3 regions of the Arthrobacter sp. TMS2-4 genome follow, and region 3 is predicted to be linked to each of the others. Evidence: riboswitches for the same ligand, from Rfam matches in the RefSeq annotation. Region 3 holds a riboswitch; each other region holds the start of a gene.
What was found. Region 3 has a riboswitch for cyclic di-GMP ahead of ACX80F_RS14100 (glycoside hydrolase family 26 protein). Riboswitches for the same ligand answer to the same signal wherever they lie in the genome.
Positions count from the first base shown of each region.

Region 1 (6,758 bases), on a different contig from region 3:
GGCGGAGGCGAGCAGTTCCACCGGCGCCGGGGTGACCACCAGCGGGTCCGCGGTCCCGAGGACTCGGCGGGACTTCCCGAGACCGAACGGGTCCGTGAACTCCGCCGTGACGGGTCCGATCTCGTAGACGCCGCGTGAGGTGGAGCGGATGCGGTACTCGTACAGGGACACGCCCTCGCGGGTGGGGTTGCGCGAGGGGTAGCTGAAGTGCGGCGCCTGCCCGAACCGCGGGGGGAGTTGCTCCTCCATGCCGATGCTCGCCCCGCCGGGGACGCTCGCGGTGAGGGCGAGGGTGACGGTGGTCGTGGAGCCGGTCTCCATGGTCTGCGGCTGGAACCCGCGCGTCACCGTGAAACGCGGTTTGACCAGCCTGAGGACGACGACGGACGCCAGCGGCAGGGCGAGCAGCAGGACACCCACGTAGAGGAGGTCCCTGCGGCCGAGGACCTGCGCGGAGAGCAGCGCGACCACGGCGCTGAGGACGAACCCCCAGCCGCGGGCAGTGAGGATGCCCGAGGGAAGCTTCTCGATGAGGTTCATGCGGGCCGCCGGACGCTAGGAGGTGGGGGTGCCGGGACGGGAGGGGATCATCGCCGGGGCGCCTCCCGGATCACGGGGACGCGGGAGAGCACGTCCGCGACGATGCTCGACGCCGTCTCCCCGGTGCTCGTGGCCTTGCGGTCGAGCAGCAGGCGGTGCGCGAGCACGGCGTCGGCGATCGCCGCGATGTCGTCGGGGAGCACGAAGTCGCGGCCCTCCAGGACCGCGCCGGCCTTCGCGGCCCGCAGCAACTGCAGCAGCGACCGCGGGCTCGCGCCGAGCCTCAGGCGCGGGTGGTCCCGGGTGGCGCGGCCGATGGCCACCGTGTAGTCCTTCACGGCCGGCGAGACGTACACCGCGCGGACCTGCCGCATCATCCCGGTGATGTCCTCCACGCCGGCGACCGGACGGATGGCCGCGAGCGGTGACACGGACTGGTGGGTCTCCAGCATGTCCGCTTCCGCGCGGGCATCCGGGTAGCCCATCGAGATCCGGGCCATGAAGCGGTCGCGCTGAGCTTCGGGGAGGGGGTAGGTGCCCTCCATCTCGATCGGGTTCTGCGTAGCGACCACCATGAACGGGGCACCGAGCGGGTGGGTGTGCCCGTCCACGGTCACCTGGTGCTCCTCCATGCACTCGAGCAGGGACGACTGCGTCTTGGCGGAGGCCCGGTTGATCTCGTCACCGATGACGATGTTCGCGAAGACCGGGCCGGGCCGGAACTCGAACCGCCGCGTGTCTTGGTTGAAGATGGAGACCCCCGTGACGTCCGACGGCAGCAGGTCCGGGGTGAACTGGATGCGGTTCACGCTGCAGTCGATCGTCCGGGCGAGGGTCTTCGCGAGCAGGGTCTTCCCGACCCCCGGCACGTCCTCTAGCAGCAGGTGTCCCTGGGCCAGGAGGACCGTGAGGGCCAGGCGCGCAGCCTCGGGCTTGCCGTCGATCACCGTCTGGATGGAGTCGAGGATGCGCGTGGCGACGTCGTGGAAGGCGGCGTCGGGGTCCGGGGCGAGCCGTGGGTCCGCAGCCACCTCGGCGATATTGTGCTGGACGTCCATGGGTATCCTCCACGCGTGCGGCTGCCGTGCCGAGCGGTGCCGGAGGGCCGGGATCGCTCGACACGCAGGGACCGGCTGCGGCCGTTCCAACGCTGGGCAGGTCGGACCGAGCTGAATGATTCAACAGGTTACTAGCTCAACTTGCTTCCCGGGCGATTGGTTCCGTACCGCAACTAGGCTGTGGATCATGTGTACCAGCGCGCTGCCCGTCCGTCACCCCTACGCGATCGGGGAGACACCGCCCGCCTACCGCGATCCGGAGGACGCCGGCGCCGGAGAGGACGCCACGGCGGCCCGACGACGGCGGAAGGGCGCGTACCTGCCGCTGCCGGAGCCGCTGCCCGTGCCCGTGATCGACAACCACACGCACTTCGACTTCCGTGAGGGGGCCGTCGAGGTGTCGATCGGCGACGCCCTCGACGCAGCCGGGGCCGCCGGTGTCCGGGGCGCGGTCCAGGTGGGCACGGACCTGGCGTCCTCGCGCTTCACCGCCGCCGTCGTCGAACAGGACGCACGGCTCCTCGGGGCGGTCGCCCTGCACCCCAACGAGGCCCCCTTGCTGGCCGCGGCGGGAACGCTCGACGACGCCCTCTCGGAAATCGAGCAGCTCGCCGCCGGGCCGCGGATCCGCGCGCTCGGCGAGACGGGTCTGGACTACTTCCGCACCGGGGAGGACGGCCGGGACAGCCAGCTGGCGTCCTTCCGCAGCCACATCGACATCGCCCGCCGGCTGGGCAGGGCTCTGCAGATCCACGACCGGGAGGCGCACGACGACGTCGTGGCGACGCTGCTCTCCGACACCGCGCCGGACCGCGTGGTGCTGCACTGCTTCTCGGGCGACGCCGACCTCGCGCGCACCTGCAACGAGCACGGCTGGTACATGTCCTTTGCGGGCACTGTGACCTTCAAGAACGCCGCGAACCTGCGCGAGGCCCTCCTCGTGGCCGATCCGGCACTCGTGCTGACGGAGACGGACGCCCCCTTCCTCACCCCGCACCCGTATCGCGGCCGGCCGAACGCCTCCTACGCCGTGCCGTACACGGTGCGCGCCATGGCGGGGATTCTCGACACCGGCCTCGACGGCCTGTGCGCACGGCTGACGGCGAACACCGAAGCCGTCTACGGCAGCTGGGACTGACCGAACGCCCGGGCCGGAAGGAGGCCTCCGCGGCTCCCGGGGCGGAAGACCGCCCGGCTTGGGTCTTTCTTGGGGATTTCCTGTAGGGACGCAGGGGCATGCGGACGCCGAAGGACGCGGTTGCCCGGGAAGAATGGTCCCCGAGACCGTCCACCCTGCTGGGACCGAGAACGCCCGCAGCGGGTAGGTGGTCGCCGACAAAGGCAAACCCGGTGCGAGCCGGGGACGCAAAGCCACGGGGCCCACGAGGTCAGCCGGGCCGCCGAACACGAAGGTCCTCGCCATGCACTCACTGCTCCGAACACTCCGCCTGCCCTCCGTCCGATCGCGGCGGGCCGGGATCCGACAGGCGTTCCTGCGCCGAACAGCCCTGGCTGCCGCCGTGCTCGTCGTGGCGAGCGGGTGTGCGGTCCAGCCGGGAGGGATAGGCGTCGAGCGTGCAACCCAGGTCCAGCCCACGACGTCGGGCTGGCTCCACACCGACGGCGGCACCATCCGTGACGCGGCGGACAAGCCCTTCGTCATCAAGTCCGTCAGCTGGTTCGGCCTGGAGACCCCGGAGTGCGCCCCGCACGGACTGTGGAGCATCAACCTCGAAGACGGCCTCCGGCAGATCAGGAGCATGGGCTTCAACACCATCCGGCTGCCCTACTCGAACCAGTGCATCACCCGGGGCACGAGCACCTCCGTCGACTATTCGCTCAACCCCTCGCTCGAGGGCCGCACGCCGCTCCAGGTGATGGACTCGGTGGTCGATGCCGCCGGTGCGGCCGGGCTGAACGTCATCCTCGACCGGCACCGCCCGGAGTCGAAGGCGCAGTCCGAGCTCTGGCACACCCCGGCCATCACCGAGGACCAGTGGATCGCGGACTGGAAGATGCTCGCGGCCCGGTACAAGGACAACCCCGTCGTGATCGGGGCGGATCTGCACAACGAGCCGCGCGGAGCGGCGTGCTGGGCGTGCGGGGATCCGGCGAGGGACTGGAAGGCCGCCGCCACACGTGCGGGGAACGCCGTCCTGTCCGCGAACCCCAACCTGCTCGTCATCGTCGAGGGCATCGAGAACGAGGCGGACGGCACCGCCACCTGGTGGGGGAGCGGGCTCCGGGGAGTCGCCGCGAATCCCGTCACCCTGGAACGGGACCACCGCGTCGTGTACTCCCCGCACGACTACCCCGCGTCCGTCCACCACCAGCAGTGGTTCTCGGACCCGACCTACCCGGAGAACCTGCCGGCGCTGTGGGACCGGAACTGGGGCTACATCGCCCGGGAGGGGATCGCGCCGGTCCTGCTCGGCGAGTTCGGCACGAAGCTCGAGACGGATTCGGACCGGCAGTGGCTGGACCAGATGGTCGCGTACCTGGGCCGGACGGGGATGAGCTATTCCTACTGGTCTTTCAACCCCAACAGCGGCGACACCGGGGGCCTCGTCAAGGACGACTGGCGCACCGAGGAGACCGCGAAGACGCTGGCCCTGAAGCCGCTTCTCACGACGTCGCCTGCGCCGTCCCCGAGTCCGACGTCGCCTGTGCCGTCCCCGAGTCCGACGTCGCCTGTGCCGTCCCCGAGTCCGACGTCGCCTGTGCCGTCCCCGAGTCCGACGTCGCCTGTGCCGTCCCCGAGTCCGACGTCGCCTGAGCCGTCCCCGAGTCCGACGTCGCCCGCGCCGGTACCCCTCACGCCGTTGCAGAGTTCCGTTCCCTCGGTCGCGGGCATCGCCAGGGTGGGGCACGTCCTCACAGCCACCCCCGGCCCGTGGACTGCGGGCACAGCCCTGAAGTACGCATGGCATCGGGACGGCGTCGCCATTCCCGGAGCGACCACCGCCCGCCACGCCCTGACCGCACGGGATCTCGGCGCACGCATGACGGTGGTCGTGTCCGGGACCAGGAACGGGTACGCGCCCGCCTCCCGCACCTCGCGGCCGGGTCCGACGGTGTCGCGGGGAACCCTGACCGGATCGAAGCCCACGATCACGGGAAGCGGCCGGGTCGGTCAGCCCCTGACCGCCGACCCCGGCACATGGTCACCGGGCGCGGTCGTCACCTTCCAGTGGTACCGCTCGGGCACCCCGATCGCTGGAGCACGCAGCCGGACCTACACACCGACCAGCGCGGATCGCAACGTCACCCTCCATGTCCAGGCCACAGGGACCAAGACCGGGTATACCCCCCTGACGAAGCACTCCCGCAGCACAGGGCGCATCGCGGGTTGATGCACCCCGGCCGGCAGATCACGACCACAAGACGCGAGTATCAGGCCCTCGATTCCAAGTAGCAGCCGGAGCAAAGACGGGTAATGCCACCTCTTCCCATCCGCCGTAGGGTCTTAATTGAGGGAGAAAAGACGGGCAGTTCCGGTTCTCGGAACGCTTGGCTTTCTTCCGGGTCAACGCACCGCCGTCAACGCCGATAGCAGCGGACGAGCCGTGCCTGCACTGCCGCCCGTTTCCACACTTCGTGCGTGATCCCCCGAACGGGTCGGCGGCTTCCTGCTCCTGTGAGACCGGAGCATTTCCGTAGCGCCTCTGACACTCGGTCGACTGCCCGTCGACCGAGTGTCTTCCTTTTCGGGATGTCCCCTGACGCTCCCACATCACCGAGAAGGTCTTCTTGAATTCCAACAGCGATCCAGCCGACGCGACGGGAGCGGAGCCCGCGCCCCTGTTGACGCCCGTTCCTGACAGCTCTCCGGTCCCCGACATCGCCCCCAACCGCGGGCCGGCCACCGGGGAGATCACGGACACCCCGGTCCGCTCGGTCCTGCCGGACTGGTCGGCGGGGGAGTGGCTCGCCTACAGCACCATGGTCGTCGTCGCGGTCCTGCTGACGATCATCGCGATCACCACCCTGTGGTGGATGCTTCACGCGTGGCGGTCCCGCGACAGCCTCCAGCGCACGGGTTTCTCGCAGACACCGCGGCCCGCTGCCCAGTCCTTCACCCTCCTGGTGCCCGGCAGGCACGAGGAGGAGGTGATGGGGCAGACGCTCGACCGGCTCGCGGAGCAGGACCACCCGGACTTCGAGATCATCGCGATCGTGGGTCACGACGATCCCGGCACGGAGGCAGTTGCCCGCGCGGCGGAGAGCCGCCACCCGCACCTCATCCGGGTCATCGTCGACTCCTCGGTGCCCAAGAACAAGCCGAAGGCACTCAACCTCGCCCTGCAGTCCGCGCGCGGTTCCGTGGTCGGTGTCTTCGACGCCGAGGACGACGTCCATCCGCGGCTCCTCTCGCTCGTCGACTCCCGCTTCTCCGAGACCGGCGCCGACGTGGTGCAGGGCGGAGTGCAACTGATGAACTTCGACACCACCTGGTGGTCCCTCCGGAACGTGCTGGAGTACTACTTCTGGTTCCGCTCGCGGCTGCATTTCCACGCCAATGTTAACTTCATCCCCCTCGGCGGGAACACCGTCTTCATCAAGCGTGCCTGGCTGGAATGGTCCGACGGCTGGGATGACGAGTGCCTCGCCGAGGACTGCGAGGTCGGTGTCCGGCTCTCGAGTCAGGGAGCGACGGTCGCGGTTGCCTACAGCCCGGAGGTCGTCACCCGGGAGGAGACGCCCGGAACGCTCACGTCACTGTTCAAGCAGAGGACGCGGTGGAACCAGGGATTCCTGCAGGTGCTCGGCAAGGGCGAGTGGCGCAAGCTGCCCACCGCCCGCCAGCGGCTGTTCGCCCGCTACATCCTCGCCATGCCCTTCCTGCAGGCCGCAACCGGCCTGCTGATCCCCATCTCGATCGTCCTGGTGCTCTTCGCCAAGGTCCCCGTGGGCGTCGCGCTCATCACGTTCCTCCCCCTCGGTCCCACCCTCATCACCCTTGCGGTCGAGGCGGCCGGCCTGAACGAGTTCGGCCGCCTGTACAACAAGAAGGTGCGGGTCCGCGACTACGTGCGGCTGGTGTTGGGAACCTTCCCCTACCAGGTCTTCCTCGCGGCGGCCGCGGTACGCGCCGTCTTCCGGCAGCTCAAGGGCGAGAACTCATGGGAGAAGACCGAGCACTCCGGTGCCCACCGGACG
Region 1 covers NZ_JBTNDI010000002.1:243,513-250,270, forward strand. Annotated here, with positions in the region: gene ACX80F_RS04360 (DUF58 domain-containing protein) at 1-540, opposite strand, end outside; gene ACX80F_RS04365 (AAA family ATPase) at 588-1,598, opposite strand; gene ACX80F_RS04370 (TatD family hydrolase) at 1,786-2,736, shown strand; cyclic di-GMP riboswitch class I at 2,929-3,003, shown strand; gene ACX80F_RS04375 (cellulase family glycosylhydrolase) at 3,020-4,951, shown strand; gene ACX80F_RS04380 (glycosyltransferase) at 5,349-6,758, shown strand, end outside.
Region 1: another riboswitch for cyclic di-GMP. It lies ahead of ACX80F_RS04375 (cellulase family glycosylhydrolase); the one in region 3 lies ahead of ACX80F_RS14100 (glycoside hydrolase family 26 protein).

Region 2 (6,758 bases), on a different contig from region 3:
GTTCCTCGTCCTGCTCACCTCCGTGTTCGCGCTGGCGACGTCGATCCTGCTGATCTTCGGGCTCGCGAAACTCGACCTCATCCAGCTCAGCGGGCAGAGCCAGGGCATCCTGTCGATCCTCGTGATCGGCGCCGCCACGGACTATGCGCTGCTGCTCGTCGCCCGGTTCCGGGAGGCGCTCGTGGAGCACGAGACGACATGGGAGGCCCTGCGGGTGGCCTACCGTGGCTCGTTCGAGCCGATCCTCGCCTCCGGCGCCACCGTGATCCTCGGCCTGCTGTGCCTGCTCTTCTCGGACCTCAACTCGAACAAGAGCCTCGGGCCCATCGCCGCCATCGGCATCCTCTTCTCCCTCGGCGCGGCGCTCACGCTCCTTCCCGCGTTCCTGATCCTCTTCGGCAGGGCGGCCTTCTGGCCCCTGCTGCCGCGCTACAACCCCGAGGCGGCCGCCGTCGTCGCCCCGCACCGCGGCAAGCACGCCGCGCCGACCGCCGCCGGCCCGGAGACCGGGCTCGAACGGCTCAAGGGTCTCTGGCGGCGCGTCGCCCTGCTCGTCGGCCGGCGCCCACGGTCGGTCTGGATCGCGTCCCTGCTCATCCTGGTCGCCGGCGCCCTCGGGCTGACCCAGTTGCAGGCGAACGGCGTCCCGCAGTCCGCCCTGATCCTGACCCCGTCCAACGCGGTCGACGGCCAGGAGGCCCTCGCCCGCCACTTCGATGCCGGTTCCGGCAGTCCCGTCTACGTCGTCGCCCCCGAGGCCGACCAGGAGGCCGCGCTCGACGTCGTGTCGGCACAGGAGGGCATCGCCGAGGCCGTCCTGACCGCGGACCCCGGCGGCGCCGCCGTCGTCGAGGGCGGGGGGGTCCTCATCAGCGGCACCCTCGAGTACCAGGCCGACTCCGAGCAGGCGGAGGAGGTGGTGCGCGAACTGCGGACGGCGCTCGACGCCGCCAGTCCGGACGCGCTGGTCGGCGGGGTCACGGCGGTCGCGATCGACACGAACGACACGGCGCTGGCCGACCTCGTCAAGATCATCCCGATCGTCCTGGCGGTGATCCTCGTCGTGCTGATCGTCCTGCTCCGCTCCGTCCTCGCGCCGGTGCTCCTCGTCGCCAGTGTGGCGCTCTCCAATGCGACGGCCCTGGGCGTCTCGGCGTTGGTCTTCAACAACGTCTTCGGGTTCGAGGGTGCGGACGCGTCGGTGCCGCTGTTCGCCTTCGTCTTCCTCGTGGCGTTGGGCGTGGACTACAACATCTTCCTGATGACCCGGGTCCGCGAGGAGTCCCTCCGGATCGGCACGCGGCCGGGCATCCTGCGCGGGCTCGGCGTGACGGGTGGTGTCATCACCTCGGCCGGCGTGGTCCTCGCGGCGACGTTCGCCGCCCTGGGCGTGATCCCCATCCTGTTCCTTGCGCAGATCGCGTTCATCGTGGCCTTCGGTGTGCTCCTCGACACCATCCTGGTGCGGTCGCTGCTGATCCCGGCCCTGTCCTACGACATCGGGCCCAAGATCTGGTGGCCGTCCGAGCTGGGCAAGGTGCCGTCCCCCCGGTAGTCGGCGTCGGGTCAGGGACCGGGGCAGGGCCGCGGCGTGGACCTGCCGGTCTCACAGCCGCGGCACATCCCGGGCCGGGAGCTCTCCTAGGAAGTGCGGGTACAACAGGAGGATGACTCCGCGAGCGAGAACGTCCAGCAGGTCCTCGTGCCCGTCGCGGCGCTTCGTCGTCGCGCTGGTGGGTATCGACGGCGCGGGCAAGACGACGGCGGCCTCCGCGCTCGGCAGGATCCTGGCGACGACGACGCCCACCATGGTGCTCGCCAACCCGTCGGGGCGGCGCACCATGACGGCGTGGACCGCACGGCTCGGCCTCTCCGTCCCGTCACGGGTCCTGGACCTCCTGGAATCAGGGGTCCGCGTGGTCAATGTCCTCACCAACCACCTGCGCGCCCGCCGGTTCGACGGCGTCGTCATCCTGGACCGGAACCTGCACTGCCAGCAGGCGCTGCGCGCCACCCGCGGGCTGCAGCGCAGCCGGCTGCTGGACGCGCTGGCGCGATGGCTGCCCGCCCCGGACGTCGTCGTGTTCCTCGACGTCAGCCCGGAGGAGGCCTTCCGTCGGATCGCGGCGCGGGGGACCGATACCGAACGCCTCGACGACCTCCGGGCCTACCGCGACGGCTACCTCGGGCTGCCCGACGTCGCCGGCTTCCGGCGCGTGGATGCCGACGGGCCGCTGCCCGGGGTCCTCGAGGAGCTCGAAGAAGTCGTCGCGGGAAGTGCTCAGTACCGGAAACGCAGTGATCATGTCGGCAAACGGCATACTCCAGCGCAGTCTTTGCGCAAGAACTTTCTGCAGGTGCACGGCGCCCATCGGCCGTCGCTAGGCTGGGATGGTGCCCCTACCTTCGACTCCGTCAAGCCCTGACCAGTATCAGGGCCGTTATCCGGTGGACGGCGCGGCACCCCGCCGCGACGCCGCGCGGTTCCTCGAGGACCACGGGACGGCGGCGCCCCTCGTCGACTCCACCGTCCTCGCGGACATGGTGCGCGACTTCTCCGATCCCGCCGTCGTCTCCCGGTTCGTGCGTGACTTCTCCGCGACGCTCGAAGGCAAGGTCGATCGATTGAACCTGCGGATCGAGGCCGGTGACGCCGCAGGTGCCGAGGACGCCGTCCTCAGCGTGACGACGTCGGCCATGATGGTCGGAGCGGTCCGCCTCCACCATGCTGCGCGAGCAGTCCACCGGATGATCAGCTCCGACGACCTCGACGGCGCCCGGCGCGCGGTCGCCGTGCTGCGCGGGTGTGCGGCGGATACGCTCGGGGAACTGCGGGACGGCGACCCGGGAGGATCCTGAGCGGTCCCGGTCTAGTCCTTGCTCCGCGGCACCACCCGGAAACCCACGCCCCGCACCGTCGTGATGAGTTCGCCGCCGCCGTCGAAGCGGGCGAGCTTCTGGCGGAGATTTGCGATGTGCACCTCGATGGCCCGCTCATCCGTGCGACTGACGAAGTTGTAGCCACGGTAATCCGCACCCCGCGACACGCGGACCAGTTCCTCCTTCGTCCGGACGGAGCCGTTGCCCCGCATCAACTCGTACAGCAGGTTGAATTCCGTCTTGGTGAGCGGGAGTTCCACCCCGGCGCACCGGGCGATGCGCGCGTCTCCGTCCACGGTGATGCCGCCGTTCCGCAGGGTGTTGGCGGACTTCGCCGGGGCGGCGTGGTCCGGCGGGGTGGGCGTGGCAGGCACCACGGGCTGGACCGGAGGGTGGTGCGCGTTCTGCCCGATGCGTGGGCGGCGAAGCATGGCGTCGATCCGCGCCCGCAGCTCCCGGGGCCGGAACGGCTTCACGACGTAGTCGTCGGCTCCCGCCTGGAGCGCGGTGAGGATGTCCATCTCGTCGCTGTGACCGCTGAGCACGATCACGTAGCAGTCGGTCGTGCTGCGGATCCGCCGCAGGACCTCGTAGCCGTCGATGTCGGGGAGCCCGATGTCCAGGGTCACCACTATCGGATGCTGCTGGCGGATGACGTCGACGCCCTCGCGCCCGGTGGTCGCGCCGCTGACCGCGAAGCCGCCCTGCTCGAGAACGGCGCACACCAGGTTTCGGATGTCGAGGTCGTCCTCGATGACGACGGCGGCCCGGCGATCGCCCGGTGCGGGGCTGTTCATCGCGTGCTGTCCAGCGACAGCCCGGTGGGGCGCCCGGCGCCCGTCGGCGCGGGTATGGGAACGGTGGGGACGTGGCGTGTCCGAGGCATATTCCGTGGACCTGTTCTCTTCGGCGGCCCGGCTGACCTCGAGGGTCCCGTGGCTTTGCGTCCCCGGCTCGCACCGGGTTTGCCTTTGTCGACGAGCGGCTGCTCGCCCGATGATAGTAGCAACCCCGACCGACACCGTCGTGGACTCCCCGCGGCTATTCGCCGTCGGCGCGTTCCCCGATCCAGTCCGTCGCGGCATCCGAGAGGAACAGGCCGTCGGCCCCCCGCTCGCCCATCCACCAGGATTCCGAAGCCACCAGGCCGCCGGCGGCGCTGATCTCCGCGACCACTTCGGGCGTGAGCGCTTCGCCGTTGTGCGCAATGAGCCAGTCCCTGGTCTGCTGTGTGACGCTGTCCCACCAGTGTTCGAGATCCATGCCGACAGTATGGCACCGGGGCGTCCCTCGCCGGCGAACCCACGAGTAGATCCGTGGTCGGTGCGCCGCCGTCCATAGGGGGCGTGAGCACAGGACGCGCGTACGGTGGGCTGATGGCAGCCACCGAGTCCCGTCAGCAGCACATCGTCAGCACGCTCGTCGAGGCCCATCAGGACCTCATGGGCGTGGACCCCCTCGCCTTCCGGGCCCGGTTCCGGAAGATGGCAGCGGACCCGTATGCCTTCTACCGGGGCAGCGCGGCCCTGTTCTACACCGACATGGCACGGCTCGACGACGCCTGGGCGGACGAGCGCACCAGCCGGGTGTGGATCCACGGTGACCTGCACGCCGAGAACTTCGGCACCTACATGAGCAACGAGGGACGCCTCACCTTCGACGTCAACGACTTCGACGAGGCCTACGTGGGCCACTTCTCGTGGGACCTTCGCCGCTTCGTCGCCTCGCTCACGCTCCTGTGCTGGCAGAAGGCATTGCCGTCGCAGTCGGTACGCGACCTCTCGCGCATCTATCTGGAGGCCTACCTCGGTCGTGTCCGGGACTACGTGGACGACGAGCAGTCCACGTTCGCGTTCGGGCTCGACAATACGGACGGACCCGTCTACCAGGTGCTGCAGCAGGCCCGGGCGGCACGCCGGACGCGGCTGCTCGACGCGCTCACGCGCATCGAGGACTACGAGCGCCACTTCCGTGACGACGGCTCGATCCGCGTGCTCCCCGACGACGAGTACCGGGAGGTCGCGGACGCGTTCGACCGATACCTCTCCACCATCCCGGACAGCGAGCGGTCCCTGCGGCGCGTGTTCTACCGGGTGAAGGGCATCGTGGGCAAGAAGGGATTCGGGATCGGCAGCGCCGGCCTGCCGACCTACAACGTGCTCATCGAGGGCTTCGACGAGGCACAGGAGAACGACATCATCCTCACCATGAAGCAGTCGAACATCGCCGCGCCCAGCCGGATCGTCGACGACGAGCGCGTCCGCGGCTACTTCGTGGACGACGGGCACCGCGCCGTCATCAGCCAGCGGTCCCTGCAGACCCACACCGACCCGTTCCTCGGCTACACGACGATCCGTGGGATCTCCTTCGTCGTGTCGGAGCTCTCCCCCTACAAGCGCGATCTCTCCTGGGAGGACCTGACGGAGCCGGAGCAGATGATGCCGGTGCTCGAGGCGCTCGGGCAGGCCACGGCGAAGATCCACTGCTCCACCGACGAGGACAGCGACCACGACCTCGTGCCCTTCCGGACGGAGACCGCCATCCTGGCCGCGGTGGACCGGTCACACGAGAATTTCGTCGACGACATCGTCGGATTCGGGGAGGCGTATGCGGAGACTGTGCGCACGGACCACGCGCTCTTCGTCGACGCCTTCCGGGAAGGGCTCATCTCCGCGGTGCCGGCCGACTGACCAGCAGGAGTTGAGCCACGTCGACTCAAGTCCATTTTGTTCTCCGGAGGCGCGCCCGTATAGTTGAGTGCAGAACGCTCAATCTACGCGCCCGGCGGATGAGCGCCTCGCAAATCCCGGGCAGTCGAAAGGAATTTGCATGTCACGTGCAGTAGGTATTGACCTCGGAACCACCAACTCGGTCGTCTCGGTTCTCGAAGGTGGCGAGCCCACCGTCATCGCGAACGCCGAAGGCGCCCGCACCACGCCGTCGATCGTCGCATTCTCCAAGTCCGGCGAAGTCCTGGTCGGCGAGATCGCCAAGCGCCAGGCCGTCAACAACATCGACCGCACCATCGCGTCGGTCAAGCGCCACATGGGCACCCAGTGGGATGTCGCCATCGACGACAAGAAGTACACGCCGCAGGAGATCTCCGCGCGTATCCTCCAGAAGCTCAAGACCGACGCCGAGAGCTACCTCGGCGAGAAGGTCACCGACGCCGTGATCACGGTGCCCGCTTACTTCAACGACGCCGAGCGCCAGGCCACCAAGGAGGCCGGCGAGGTCGCAGGACTGAAGGTGCTGCGCATCGTCAACGAGCCCACGGCCGCAGCCCTCGCGTACGGCCTCGACAAGGGCAAGGAAGACGAGCTGATCCTCGTGTTCGACCTCGGCGGCGGAACGTTCGACGTCTCCCTGCTGGAGGTCGGCAAGGACGAGGACGCCTTCTCCACCATCCAGGTCCGCTCGACCTCCGGTGACAACCGCCTCGGTGGCGACGACTGGGACCAGCGCGTCGTGGACTACCTCCTCTCGCAGGCCAAGGCCAAGGGCGCCGATCTGTCCAAGGACAAGATCGCGCTGCAGAGGCTCAAGGAAGCCGCCGAGCAGGCTAAGAAGGAGCTGTCCTCGGCGACCTCCACCAACATCTCCCTGCAGTACCTCTCCGTGACGCCGGACGGACCCGTCCACCTCGACGAGCACCTCTCCCGCGCCAAGTTCCAGGACCTCACCAAGGATCTGCTGGACCGCACGAAGAAGCCGTTCCACGACGTCATCACCGAAGCCGGTATCAAGGTGGCCGACATCGACCACATCGTCCTCGTCGGCGGTTCCACCCGCATGCCCGCGGTCAGCGAGCTCGTCAAGGAACTCGCCGGCGGCAAGGAGCCCAACAAGGGCGTCAACCCGGACGAGGTCGTGGCCGT
Region 2 covers NZ_JBTNDI010000011.1:13,380-20,137, forward strand. Annotated here, with positions in the region: gene ACX80F_RS13305 (MMPL family transporter) at 1-1,555, shown strand, start outside; gene ACX80F_RS13310 (AAA family ATPase) at 1,668-2,426, shown strand; gene ACX80F_RS13315 (hypothetical protein) at 2,449-2,859, shown strand; gene ACX80F_RS13320 (response regulator transcription factor) at 2,871-3,677, opposite strand; cyclic di-GMP riboswitch class I at 3,786-3,860, opposite strand; gene ACX80F_RS13325 (hypothetical protein) at 3,922-4,143, opposite strand; gene ACX80F_RS13330 (DUF2252 domain-containing protein) at 4,257-5,570, shown strand; gene dnaK (molecular chaperone DnaK) at 5,710-6,758, shown strand, end outside.
Region 2: another riboswitch for cyclic di-GMP. It lies ahead of ACX80F_RS13320 (response regulator transcription factor); the one in region 3 lies ahead of ACX80F_RS14100 (glycoside hydrolase family 26 protein).

Region 3 (6,758 bases):
GGCCCTGATCCGCTGCGGCAGGACTGGTCCGCGGACGAGGCGGTGCGCAGGCTGCGCCGCGACCCGGGGGAGCGCGTGGCAACGGCCCTGCTGGATCAGCGGAACGTCGCCGGGTTCGGGAATCTGTGGGCCAACGAGCTCTGCTTCCTGCGGGGCATCCACCCCGACACGGTGATGGCCGACGTGGACGTCCCGGCGCTGGTGGCCCTCGGTGCACGGTGCCTGCGGTTCTCGGCGACGCAGCAGGGAGCGCATCAGGTCACCACGGGGAACACCCGCCGGGGGGAGAAGCACTGGGTCGCCGGCCGCGCCGGCAGGCCGTGCCTCCGGTGCGGCACCATCGTGCGCGTCAGGGCGGAAGTGCCGAACGACCCGGGCCGGCGTCGCACCTGGTGGTGTCCCCGCTGCCAACCGGCGCCGCCGGACTGAGGCCGGGGCCCGACCTCCTGGTGCGCGCAGTCCTCAGCGCCGCGCGGCGAGGGCGGCTGCGAAGGCGTCGGCGGACGCTGCGGAGCTGTCGATGCGCCAGTCGGTTTCCTTGGCGATGTGGAACCAGACGAGCCCGACGACGTCCGGCTGCGCGGAGACGTACTCGAAGAGGGAGGAGATCCACTGGGGCTTGGACCCGCCGAGCTCCGACGACGCCGTCTCGGCGATCATGATCGGCGTGCCCGGGGCGAGCTGCCGGAGCTGCGCGATCCCGCCACCGAACAGTGCCTCGGGTTCCTGCCAGGAGCTCCATGACTGCGAGGTGCCCCAGTTGTAGCCGTCGAGCGCCGCGACGTCGACGTAGCCCGCGCCCGGGTAGAGCTGATCCAGGGGCGTCGATCCCCAGTAGGGGACGTTCGGGTTCCACACCCAGCTGATGTTGGTCGCGCCGGTGGAAGCGACGACGTCGTGCACGTGCCGGTAGGCGGCAACGTAATCGGCCGCCGTGTTGCCGTTGACGCCCGCAGCCCACGGGTACCAGTCACCGTTCATCTCGTGCGCGAAGCGCAGGTACACGGGCTGCCCCCAGCGTCCCAGGTCGGTGCCCCACTCGCGGAGGTAGGCGTCGAACTCGCCGGCGGCGATACGGTCGAGCGAGTAGGCGGGCTGCTCGGTGCCTCCGCCCCAGGTCCACGGCTCCCAGGTCAGCAGCGTCTCGGCGCCGCGGGCGCGCACGGCATCCAGCTCCGCGATCGGTGCGGGCTGGTTGAAGTCCTTGTAGGACAGCACGATGGAGGGCGCCTCGCCTGCGAGGGCAGCGACGGCGTCGAGCTCACCGCCGGCTGCGGGCCCCCCATTGGTGCCGACGCCGAAGCGGATCCCTTTGGTGACACCCGGTGCAGGCGCCGGGGCGAGGATGGTGTAGCCGGCGCTCGCAGTGGAGGCGCCCGCCGTCGCCGTGATGCTCACGGTGTCGGTCCCCGCCGGCACGATCGATACGGTGAAGGCGCCCTGCGGCGTCGTGGTCAGGGCCGCGCTCGCGGTCCCGGCCACAATGGTCCCCTTCGTCCTCTTGGGGAAGCCCGCGCCCGTCACCGTGACGGAGGCACCAGGTGTTCCGGAGTCGGAACTGACGGTGATCGTGGCCGCGGCCTGGGCCGGCGCCGGGCTCACCCCGAGCATCAGGACGGACAGCGCCACGAAGACCACGACGAGTCGCGCGGCGGTCGTCCGGGTCGCGGATGCTGTGAGACGGGGAACGGTGAGCATGATCGGCACCTCGGGGTTCGGTGGCCCGGCTGACCGCGAGGGTCCCGTGGCTTTGCGTCCCCGGCTCGCGCAGGGTTTGCCTTTGTCGCCGAGCGGTCGCCCGGGCGTCGTCGGTCCCCGCATTGTGGGGCCCATCCCATTGTGCCGTCGCACCCGCAGGACGGGGCAGGAATTCGCCGTACTGCGGCGAAGGATTCCGGCAGATCTTCCGCAGGGCGTGGTCGCACAGGCGTCGGGCGCAGCCGGAGGGACGTGACCGTGGCCTTGGGAAATCGTGTGGTGTGCACCACAATTGAGAGTGCGGCGGGCTGGAGGCTCCCGTCGCGGGTGTGTCGAGGGGGAAGTTTGAAGCAGAGACAGAAATTCACGGAGACGATCGCGGCGCAGGTGGCCGAGTTCCAGCCGACGTTCGACGCGCAGGTCGGTCCGGCGCTCGCGGAGGTCTTCGCGATGGAGCAGGAGGAGCTCCGCCGCGCAGCGCTTCCGGAAGGAATCGCCCGCGTGGGCGAGAAACTCCCCGAGGCCGTCGTGTACGACGACGGGGGGCATCCAGTGCCCCTGCGGGAGGTCCTCGGTGCGGCGGCCGCGATCATCGTCTTCTACCGCGGCGGGTGGTGTCCCTACTGCAGCATCGCCCTGCAGACCTATCAGCGGGAACTGAGCCCTCTTGCGGAGACGTTCGGGACGCGGCTCATCGCGATCAGCCCGCAGGCCCCGGAGATCGCGCGGAGCATGGCGAGCGAGAAGGGGCTGTATCTGCCGCTCTACTCGGATGCAGCGAACTCCCTCGCCTCACTGCTCGGGATCGTCACGACGCCGAGCCCCGAGTCGACGCTGGCGCGCATCGCCCTCGGCGTGGACGTCGCCGGGTCCAATCTGGGCCGGACCCCGACGATCCCCTTCCCCGCGGTGATCGTCGCCGACGCGACGGGCACCATCCGGTTCATCGACGTGCAGGTGGACTACACGAACCGCACGGAGACCAGCGACATCATCGATGCCCTCGTCGCCCTCTGAGGCGATACCGCCCTCCGGGACGATACCGGGCGACGACCGTGAGGCTCAGGCTTCCTTGACCTGGCTGTCGACGGCGTCCTCGAGTGCGTCGTCTCCGGCATCGGACGCCGGGGTGTCGCGGATCAGCTGTCGGCGATCGAGCTCCTCGCGGAGCTCGTGGTGCTGCCCATCGGTCTCCGGATCCACTTCACCGTCGCGGACGTACTGCACATCCCTCGACCGGTGGTTCCTGCTGTTCAGGATGTCCAGGTCGTCCCGATCGATCGACGTCAGATCCTCCGGGAACGCCTTCTCCGGATCCAGCCTGCTGTTATCACTCACGAAGTGCCTCATTCACGTGCCACGAACTCGGGAGCCCCGCTTCTAGAGGCGAGAACGACACTACCGTAATCGCCTCCTGGTTCCCGGTTTCCCCTGTCGCACGGCATCCCTGTCACACGGCGTCCCGGGAGCCCGGAGGCACGCTGAGCCGGATGTGTTCCGTACTCGAGCGTGCTCGAGATGGACAGGGCGACATCGCAGAAGTTTGCCGAGCGCCGCATCAGCCGCACCACCCGGGTCACGAATTGAAGTGCGTGGTCACCGGTTCCGCCTGCCCCACCGATGCGAGTATGCCGGCCGCGAGGTCCGCCACCTTCACGTTCCGGGTGGATGATGCCTGTCGGAGGATCGCGAAGGCCTCCTTCTGGGTGCACCTGTTCTGGGCCATGATCGCGCCGACCGCCGTGTCGATGGTGGTGCGGTTCACCATGGCGGCCTTGAGGTGCTGCGTGTCCTCGCTGAGCTTGGCGATCCGCACAGCCAGGCGGAGGGAGCGGGAGGCATCGCGTGCGAGGCCTTCGGCCACCGCGATGCCCGTCGCATCGAAGGCATCCGGGGAGGTGGAGTAGAAGTTCAGACCGGCGCTGGCGCCCTCGTCGAGGCGGATGGGTATGCCGAGGGCCGAGCGCAGGCCATGGGAGGCGATGGCGGTGCGGTATTCAGGGAAGCGTTCCTCGGTCAGGAAGTCCCGGATATATACGGTCTCACCCGTGCGGGCGGCCCGGAGGCAGGGGCCGTCGTCGAACCCGTATTGCACTTCGTCGACTTCACGGGCCTTGTCGCTGCTGCTGGCGACGGTGATCATCGATCGTGGGCGCAGGAGCGTCACGCCGCAGAACACCTCACCGTAGGCGCCGCTGAACGCCTCGGCGGCGATGGTCGCGAGGCCGGCGAGGAAGTCCTGGACGTCGTCGCTCTCCAGGACCATGTCCTGCAGGAGCGCGGTGACCGGATCGCGATCGATCTCGCGAGCAAGGTCCTTCTCATCGGGCATACGGCTGGTTCCTTGGACGAAGCGGCTAACGGGCCAACGATCAGCGCCATCCGCCCGGAAGCGGATCGACGGGAAATGCGGTTCAGGGAATCCGCCGGAACGTTGTTCTGCCATCAACTGTACGACCCGGTGCCGGTGGGGTGCTCCACGTGGTCGCCCCGTGCACGCAGAGCCTGTGTGACGTCGGAGCCTGCCACGGTCCGGCCCAGTTTGTCCGGATTGCGCACGAGGTAGACCCCGCTGACCCTGCCTCGCTCGTCCACCCCCACGGCGACGGTCAGTTCCAGCCGGTCATCCGTGTGGACGAGGATGTCCCGGCAGCGTGACGGATCGCCCGTCGGCATCGATCCAGAGCGCTCGGGACGGGAGGCGATGCACCCGCGGATGCAGCACCCTCGGCCAGTCCACGCCTGCCGTGTCCCGGCTCCCCGCGGCCACCCTGTGCAGCCGGATGCGTTCCGTGAACTGCGCCCCCGGGTCCACCAGGGTGACCTCCAGCGGGATCCGGCCCGCGGCCCGACCCGCAACCCTGTTCGCCGCCATCACCCCCGCGTACCCGCCACCGACGACCACCACGTGGACTGTCCCGCTCATCACGCCTCTCTTCCCCAGGAGTTCCCGACACCATCAAGACACCGCTCGCCGGCGGTCTGTGACAGGGGTCGGCACCCGGACCGTCGGGCCCGGTCGCTCAGCCCGTGGTGGTGCTGGACCTGACCACGAGTTCGCCCCGGGGCATGGACGCGGACTGGATCGTCCCGGTGTCGAGCAGGGCGAGCAGGAGTTCGGCGGCCACCCGGCCCTGCATGCCCGGGTTCCTGGACAGGGCTGTGACCGCAGGGAAGGCGAGCCGGCAGTGCAGGGAGTCGTCCCAGCTGATGATCGCCACGTCGTCGGGGCAGCGCAGGCCGAGGTCGCGCAGGGCGAGCAGCCCGCCCATCGCCATGAGGTCGTTGCCGAACACCACCGCCGTCACCGGCGTCTCCGACGCGTCCGGTGCGCGGAGCAGGGTCTCGACGGCGTCGTGCCCGGACTGAAGCGCATAGTCCGCCTCGTACTGGACGATTCCCATGCCGTGGCCCGCCGCACGTTCCCGCACCCCGCGGATGCGCTCCTTCTCGTGCAGGAACCGGTGCGGTCCGGACACGTGCCCGACGCGGCGGTGTCCTGCGTCGTGGAGGTGGTCGACGATGGTTGCGGCGTCGACGACGTGGTCCGTCGTCGTCCCGGACACGGTGGGCGGCCTGCCGGTCTCGGGTGCCCCGTGCAGCACGAACGGCAGTCCCAGGCGGTCCAGCAGCGCGGGGCGGGGGTCCTCGAGCAGGTGATCGAACACGAGGACGCCGTCGACCTTCCGTTCCCCGGCCCAGCGCTCGTAGGTGGCACGCTCCTGGGCGGGGTCGTTGCCGACCATGCGCAGCATCAGGGCCATGTCGCGCTCGGCGAGGGCGGTCTCGATGCCGGTGAGCAGCCCCATGTGGTACGGCTCGGTGCCGATGAGCAGGGGGTCGGCGGACAGCACCATGCCGACGGCTCCCGCACGCGACCGGGAGAGTGCACGGGCCGAGGAGCTGGGGTACCAGTCGAGTTCGGCGGCGAGGTCCAGGACGCGGCGCCGGGTCACCTCGCTGACTCCCGGCTGGCCGTTGAGCGCGTAGGAGACGGACGCCTTCGAAATGCCCAGCCTCTTCGCCAGGCCGGCAATGGTTTCCTTGGCCATGGGGTACACCCTAGCCGCACGAATTGCTTGACCGACCCCGACGTATCACCTACCTTCGAGCTAGCGACTGAACCGGTTCAGTCGCCCCGACTTTCTCACCGAGGAGAACCCCGTGACGTATTCGCTCCAGCTCTACACCCTGCGGACGGCGATGGGTGAGGACCTCCCCGGCACCATCAAGCGCGTCGCCGACCTCGGCTACACCGCCGTGGAGCCCTACAACTTCGTCGCCACCGCGGATGAACTGGCAGCCGCACTGTCGGAGAACGGGCTCACCGCCCCGTCCGGCCACGCACCCCTGCTCGGCGCGGACCAGGACGAGATCTTCGAGGCCGCACGCAAGCTCGGCATCGGGACCGTGATCGACCCGCACGTCGAGCGTTCCCGGTGGACCACGGACGAGGACATCCGCGCCACCGCGGAGGCCCTCAACGCGGCAGCCCGGAAGGGCGCCGGGTACGGCATCACCGTCGGCTACCACAACCACGAGTTCGAGCTCGAGGAGCGCATCGACGGCACCTCCGCCCTCGAGGTGCTCGCGGGCTATCTCGATCCTGAGGTCGTCCTCGAGGTGGACACGTACTGGGCGGCCGTCGGTGGCGAGAATCCCGTCGAGCTGCTGAACCGCCTCGGCGGCCGGGTGCGGTTCATCCACATCAAGGACGGTCCGCTCACCAAGGACAACAAGGAGCAGGTAGCCGTCGGCTCCGGCAGCATGCGCATCTGGGACGTGCTCGGTGCCGCTCCAGGGCTCGAGGCCGCCGTCGTCGAACTCGATGATTTCGACGGCGACATCTTCAGTGCCGTCGCGGACAGCCTCGCGTACCTCCAGGAGGGACAGAAGTGAGCACTGCAGCAGAGCGCACAGGCCCCGTCGGAGTCGCCGTCGTCGGCGCCGGGGTGATCAGCAAGGAATACCTCACCAACCTGACGGCCTTCCCGGACGTCACGGTGCACATCGTGGCCGACATGTTCGAGGAGGTCGCCGCCGTCCGCGCCGCCGAGTTC
Region 3 covers NZ_JBTNDI010000012.1:74,702-81,459, reverse strand. Annotated here, with positions in the region: gene ACX80F_RS14105 (DNA-formamidopyrimidine glycosylase family protein) at 1-429, shown strand, start outside; gene ACX80F_RS14100 (glycoside hydrolase family 26 protein) at 463-1,698, opposite strand; cyclic di-GMP riboswitch class I at 1,715-1,789, opposite strand; gene ACX80F_RS14095 (peroxiredoxin-like family protein) at 2,044-2,715, shown strand; gene ACX80F_RS14090 (hypothetical protein) at 2,761-3,036, opposite strand; gene ACX80F_RS14085 (ANTAR domain-containing protein) at 3,275-4,030, opposite strand; gene ACX80F_RS14080 (hypothetical protein) at 4,144-4,374, opposite strand; gene ACX80F_RS14075 (LacI family DNA-binding transcriptional regulator) at 4,722-5,750, opposite strand; gene ACX80F_RS14070 (sugar phosphate isomerase/epimerase family protein) at 5,863-6,597, shown strand; gene ACX80F_RS14065 (Gfo/Idh/MocA family protein) at 6,594-6,758, shown strand, end outside.